2 linked regions of the Verrucosispora sp. NA02020 genome follow. The protein of the gene in region 2 binds, or shares a complex with, the protein of the main gene of each other region. Links are inferred from orthologs where the notes say so. Each region holds a gene or a part of one and is shown on either strand. Other genes may lie near its edges.

Region 1 (3,218 bases), 6.3 Mb from region 2 along the record:
CGGGCGATCCGGCGTCGACCGGTTCCGGCGCCGCCGACAGCGCTCCCGCGTCGCGTCGGTCCGGCCGTCCGAGTCGGCTGCGCTCCGTCACGCCGGCCGGGAGCCGTCCACGCCGCCGCGCCGACCGCCGACGCCCGCACACCCCCGCCGTCTACCGCCGCCGTCGGGTCCTCGCCGCCCTGGTGCTGCTCAACGCCGTCGAACTGGTCGGCGTCCTGGTGGTCGGCCCCGGCTTCTGGATCAGCTTCGCGGTCACCGGCACCCTGCTCATCGTGTACGTCGTCCACCTGCGCGCCCGCGCCCTCGCCGACCGCCGTCGACGGCGTGCCCGGGCCCGCGAGGCCGCCTGGCTGGCCGCCCGGCAGGCCGAGGTGCGCCGCGAACAGGCACGCCGCGCCGCCGCTCGCCGGGAGGCCCAGCGTCGCCTGGCCGCCCAGCGGGAGTCCGTCCGGCGTTCCGCCATGGGCCTGGATCGCCCCGCCGACCTGCCGCAGGTCGCCAGCGGCGGCTCGGTCTCCTACCGCCGCGCCGGTGGCCTGCGTGGTCGCCCCTACGAGGCCGGCCGCGGCTCGCACAGCGCCTGACCTCCTGTCCGAGGGCTCGCCACCCCGTGCAGGGTGGAGGCCGGTCGCCAGGCAGCAGTTTCACGGTTGTTGCTGCCTCGGCGGTGGGTGAAGGCGGCAATATCGGGGATTCTGCTGCCTCGTGGGGGCCGAGGAGCCAGGTGTCCGGGGTGTGGGGATCTTGGGGCGTCGAGCGGGCGGGGCGGTTCGCGGCGAAGGCGGTCGACCTGTTAGCCTTGTCGCCGGCCCGCCTGGTGAAAGCCGGGTGGGACCGAAGCCGGTAAAACGGCGGAGGGGCTGTGGCGCAGACTGGTAGCGCACCTCGTTCGCATCGAGGGGGTCAGGGGTTCAAATCCCCTCAGCTCCACCAGCAACATCAATGGCCAGCGGAAACGCTGGCCATTGATCATTTGGCACAGATCCGGCACAACTCAGCCCGGAAGCGCCGACCCCGAGCGGTTCCCCGCACCCTTCCGAAGCGCCGTGCTGACCATGTTGCGGCGCCCTGCGGCCCGCCGCCGTACCACGCCGGGACGCGCGTGCGGCCGGGCGGCCGGTCACGCCCCGGCACGCACGGCGCAGCCATGGAGCAGGAACGGAGACAGCCGGGGCGTCAGCCGCAGGCTCATGGCCCCGGACGAGTCCTCAGGGGCCACGGACGGGTCACCCACGAGCCGCTGTGGCGGTGTCCGCGGGGTGCCGGTCCGTGACCCGGAAGCCGAGTCCGATCCCGGGCACCCTCAGGGAGACCGGGAGGTGCGGGTGGGGTGTCAGTTCTCCGGCTGGATGCTGGCGAGCAGTTCGGTGACGTGGGTCTTGATGTCGTCGCGGACGTGGCGGACGACGTCGAGGGGTTGGCCGGCGGGGTCGGTGAGTTTCCAGTCTTCGTAGCGTTTGCCGGGGAAGACGGGGCAGGCGTCGCCGCAGCCCATGGTGACGATGACGTCGCTGGTTTCGGCGGTGTCCCAGGTGAGTCGGGTCGGGGTCTGGTCGGTGATGTCGATGCCGACTTCCCGCATTGCTTCGACGGCGGTGGGATTGATCTGGTCGGTGGGCGCGCTGCCGGCGGAGCGGACCTCGACGGTGTCCCCGGCGAGGTGGCGGAGCCAGGCGGCGGCCATCTGGGAGCGGCCGGCGTTGTGGACGCAGACGAACAGGACGCTGGGCTTGTCGGTCATCGAGCTGCGCTTTCTCGGGTGGGGTGGGGCACGACCACCGCGTCGGCGGCGTGCCCGGCGTGGGGGTACCAGGCGGCGAGGGCGGCGACGGCCACCAGGCCGCCGACGAGCTGGGCGGCGACGAAGCCGGGCACGGAGGCGGGGGCGATGCCCGCGAAGGTGTCGGTGAAGGCCCGGCCGATGGTGACCGCAGGGTTGGCGAAGGAGGTCGAGGAGGTGAACCAGTAGGCCGATCCGATGTAGGCGCCGACGGCGGCCGGGGCCACGGTGGTGCGGCCGGAACGGGCGAGGGCGAAGACCAGGAGGACCAACCCGGCGGTGGCGACCACCTCGGCCAGCCACAGATTTCCGCCGGTGCGGTCGGTGTGGGACCAGGTGACCGGCGGGAGCCCGAACATGAGGGCGGCCAGAACCGCCCCGGCGACGGCCCCGGTGACCTGCGCGCAGACGTAGGCGGCCAGGCCCCGGAGAGTCAGACCGGTCCCGGACCGGCGGCCGAGCCACCAGTCGACGGCCGAGACGACCGGATTGAAGTGCGCGCCCGACACGGGGCCGAACATCAGGATCAACGCGCCCAGAGCGAGGGCGGTGGCGACCGCGTTCTCCAGGAGCTGGAGGCCCACATCCGTCGGGGAGAGCCGGGTGGCGGCGATCCCGGAGCCGACGACGGCGGTGACCAGCAGGGCCGTGCCGGTGAACTCTGCGCTTGCCCGCCGGGTCAGCGCGAGGCTCACCCGGTGACCCGGGGGGCCGTGGGGATGTCCAGCAGTGCGCCGAGCTGGCGGAAGGCTTCCGGGCGGACCCGGTACCAGACCCAGGTGCCCCGCCGCTCGGAGTCCACCAGGCCAGCGTCCCGCAGCACCCGCAGATGGTGGGAGATGGTGGGTCCGGACAGGTCGAACGCCGGGGTCAGGTCACAGACGCAGATCTCCGGCACCGAGGCGATCATCGACATCAGCCGGAGTCGGACCGGGTCGCCCAGGGCCTTGAACATCGGGGCGACCACCGCCGCCTGGTCGTCGTCCATCGGACGGGCCGCGATCGGGGCGCAGCAGGCCACCGCGTTCAGGTCGACCACCGGCACGGCTTGTTTCGACATGCGTCTAGGTTGACAGATTTCAAAACAAGAGGCAACGTGGGGGCTGATTCGAAAATCATCTAGGCAGGACGGGTCGCGGTGATCGTGGCCCTGCCGAGAGGAGACAGCCCATGTCCCGCGTTCAACTTGCCCTGCGCGTGTCCGACCTCGAAGGCTCCGTGGCCTTCTACGCGAAGCTGTTCGGTGTCGAACCGGCCAAGCGCCGCCCCGGCTACGCCAACTTCGCCGTCCAGAACCCGCCGTTGAAGCTCGTGCTCCTGGCGGGCGAGCCCGGCCAGCCGACCGTGCTGGACCACCTGGGCGTCGAGGTCTCCACCACCGAAGAGGTCAACGCCGCCACCCGGCGCCTCACCGAATCCGGCCTGATCACCCTGGAGG
Region 2 (3,031 bases):
CGGCTCGGACACCCGCTACCGATCGCGGGTAGGGTGAATCGCGGCCACTGGACGTTTGGCCGACCAAGTGACGTGACCCACCGGATGACCGGCTCGGGAATCTCCGCTTCGTACGATGACGTTCTGCAGGTCAGATGCCGCCGCGTCGGCACTCGGTTCGGTATCGGCGGATGACGCCGGTGGCGACGCTCAACACGATTGGGAGATGGCAGTGGACGAGGTCCGCAACCTGATCATCATCGGCTCCGGGCCGGCCGGTTACACCGCAGCGGTCTACGCGGCACGGGCGAACCTCAAGCCGCTGGTCATCGAGGGCGTACAGTCCGGCGGCGCGTTGATGACCACCACCGAGGTGGAGAACTTCCCCGGCTTCGCGGACGGCATTCTCGGTCCCGAGCTGATGGACAACATGCGCAAGCAGGCCGAGCGGTTCGGGGCCGAGTTCCTGACCGACGACGTCACCCGGGTCGAGCTGGCCGACACCGGCCAACCGGGCGCGGTGAGCACCGTCTGGATCGGTGAGAGCGCCTACCGCGCCTCGGCCGTCATCCTCGCCACCGGTTCCGCCTGGCGCCCGCTCGGCGTACCGGGTGAGCAGGAGTACCTGGGCCACGGCGTCTCGTCCTGCGCCACCTGTGACGGCTTCTTCTTCCGCAACCAGCACATCGTGGTCGTCGGTGGCGGCGACTCGGCGATGGAGGAGGCCAGCTTCCTGACCCGCTTCGCCGAGTCGGTCACCATCATCCACCGCCGCGACTCGTTCCGGGCCAGCAAGATCATGGCGGAGCGCGCGCTGGGCAACGACAAGATCAAGGTCGAGTGGAACACCGTGACCGAGGAGATCCTCGGCGCGGACGGCAAGGTCACCGGGGTACGGGTACGCAACGTGCACACCGGGGAGGCCAAGGTTCTCGACGTCACCGGCGTGTTCGTGGCGATCGGGCACGACCCGCGCAGCGAACTGTTCCGGGATCAGGTCGAGATGGACGACGAGGGCTACGTCAAGGTCCAGGCCCCCAGCACCCGGACCAGTCTCCCGGGCGTCTTCGCCGCCGGTGACCTGGTCGACCACACGTACCGGCAGGCCATCACCGCAGCCGGCACCGGCTGCGCCGCCGCGCTCGACGCGGAACGCTTCATCGCCACGCTGCCCAAGGGCTGAACAGACACATCCCGGAGGAAGGGTCACACAGTGGGAGCAACCAAGTCGGTTACCGACGCTAGTTTCGCCGCAGACGTACTCAAGTCCGACAAGCCGGTCCTGGTGGATTTCTGGGCCGAGTGGTGCGCACCGTGCCGCAAGGTGTCGCCCTTGCTGGAGGAGATCGCGGGCGAGATGGGCGACCAGGTCAGCATCGTCAAGCTCAACATCGACGAGAACCCGGAGACCGCCCGCGCCTACCGGGTGATGTCGGTGCCGACGCTCACCGTCTTCAAGAACGGCGAGCCGGTGCAGTCGATCGCGGGCGCCAAGCCCAAGGGTGAGCTGGTCAAGCTGATCGAATCGGCGCTCTGACCCCATACAGCGCGATCGTCGACCCCGTCCCGGGACCTGCCCGGACGGGGTCGACGCGTTTTTCCCCGCCCGCACCCGCACCGAACGCCCAGCGCCTAACCTCGAACTCGGGGGCCGCCGGACGCCGGTGAGCAACCTGGGTCCCCGTCGCACTGCCACGCGTGCCGACACAGGGCCCGGTAAGCCACCGATCGTGCAGAGGGGGCCGAACGTGCGTCCGATCCGTCCCGGTGACCGGGGACCCGCCGTGATCGAGATCCGAGCAGTGCTGACCAGCCTCGACCTTCTCTCCAAGGCCACCGGTCCGTTCAGCGACGAGTTCGACGCCGCCACCGAGCGGGCCGTACGGGCCTTCCAGCAGTCCCGGGGGCTCAGCGTCGACGGCCGGGTCGGAGCCGAGACCTGGCGGGCACTCGACGCGGCCCGCTGGCGCCTCGGCGCCCGCACCCTCTACCACGCCGTTCCGGTGCCGCTCACCGGCGAAGACGTCCGGTCGTTGCAGGAACGCCTGCTGGAGATGGGGTACGACACCGGCCGTGCCGACGCCATCTACGGGATCCGTACCTCGCGGGCGGTGGCCCAGTTCCAGCGCGAGATGGGGTTGGCACCGGACGGCACGTGCGGCCCACAGACGATGGACGCGCTGCGCCGGCTCGGCCGCAAGGTGGTCGGTGGTCGCCCGCAGTGGCTACGCGAATCCGACGCGATCCGACAGTCCGGGCCCACCCTGGTCGGTCGCACCGTGGTCATCGACCCTGGGCACGGCGGCACCGACCCGGGCGTGGTGGTGCCCGACGGCCCGCTGCGCTGGACCGAGGCGGACCTGGTGCACGACCTGGCCAGCCGGCTCGAAGGTCGACTCGCCGCGTCGGGCGTACGCGTGCAGCTCACCCGGGGACCCGCGTCGGAGACCTGCCTGCCCGACATCGACCGGGCGCAACTGGCCAACTCGCTCGGTGCGGACGTGTTCGTCTCGCTGCACGTCGACGGGCACGCCAACCCGGAGGCCGAAGGCGTCGCCACCTACCACTACGGCACCGACAACGGGGTGACGTCGGCGACCGGCGAGCGGCTGGCCGGGCTGGTCCAGCGGGAGATCGTCGCGCGTACCGGGCTGCGGGACTGCCGTACCCACGCGAAGGCGTGGGACCTGCTGCGAATCACCCGGATGCCGGCGGTACGCGTCGAGGTCTGCTACCTCACCTCGCCGGCCGACCGGGCCCGGCTGATCGATCCCCGGTTCCGGGACCGGCTGGTCGAGGCGATCGTGGCGGCGGTGCAACGGATGTACCTGCCGATCGAGCGGGACGTGCCGACCGGCTCGATCGACGTCAGCGAGCTGCGGGCGGCGGTCGCCGCGGGCACCGTGGTCGACTGAGCGGCCGGGTGCGGCCGTCAGCCCGCCGTGGATCGGGTCGCCGGGGCGGGCCGGACCGGCCGCAGCAGCGACTCCGGGCTCATCGAGCCGAGCAGCTTCTCCAGCGCGTACTCGACGTCGGACTTCCAACTCAACGC

What was found.
Region 1: the proteins of trxA (region 2) and HUT12_RS03865 are in contact, whole or in part, in an NMR structure (PDB 2IPA), measured with the Bacillus subtilis proteins. The link is inferred for Verrucosispora sp. NA02020 from one-to-one orthologs.

Annotation. Positions count from the first base shown.
Region 1 is NZ_CP054923.1:907,858-911,075, forward strand. The notes cover bases 38-3,019. They hold HUT12_RS03865 (arsenate reductase ArsC), read right to left. Parts: upstream 1,742-3,019; coding sequence 1,334-1,741; downstream 38-1,333. Other genes in these bases: HUT12_RS03855 (hypothetical protein), read left to right, coding at 38-584; HUT12_RS03870 (aquaporin), read right to left, coding at 1,738-2,475; HUT12_RS03875 (metalloregulator ArsR/SmtB family transcription factor), read right to left, coding at 2,472-2,840; HUT12_RS03880 (ArsI/CadI family heavy metal resistance metalloenzyme), read left to right, coding at 2,951-3,019. Outside these bases: more of HUT12_RS03855, read left to right, coding at 1-37; more of HUT12_RS03880, read left to right, coding at 3,020-3,218. UniProt on the Bacillus subtilis protein: Catalyzes the reduction of arsenate [As(V)] to arsenite [As(III)]. In vitro, can dephosphorylate para-nitrophenyl phosphate (pNPP).
Region 2 is NZ_CP054923.1:7,179,221-7,182,251, forward strand. What follows is about bases 60-2,854. They hold trxA (thioredoxin), read left to right. Parts: upstream 60-1,192; coding sequence 1,193-1,516; downstream 1,517-2,854. Other genes in these bases: trxB (thioredoxin-disulfide reductase), read left to right, coding at 212-1,162; HUT12_RS32050 (N-acetylmuramoyl-L-alanine amidase), read left to right, coding at 1,728-2,854. Also shown: HUT12_RS32035 (hypothetical protein), read left to right, coding at 1-37; more of HUT12_RS32050, read left to right, coding at 2,855-2,894; HUT12_RS32055 (GNAT family N-acetyltransferase), read right to left, coding at 2,912-3,031. UniProt on the Bacillus subtilis protein: Participates in various redox reactions through the reversible oxidation of its active center dithiol to a disulfide and catalyzes dithiol-disulfide exchange reactions.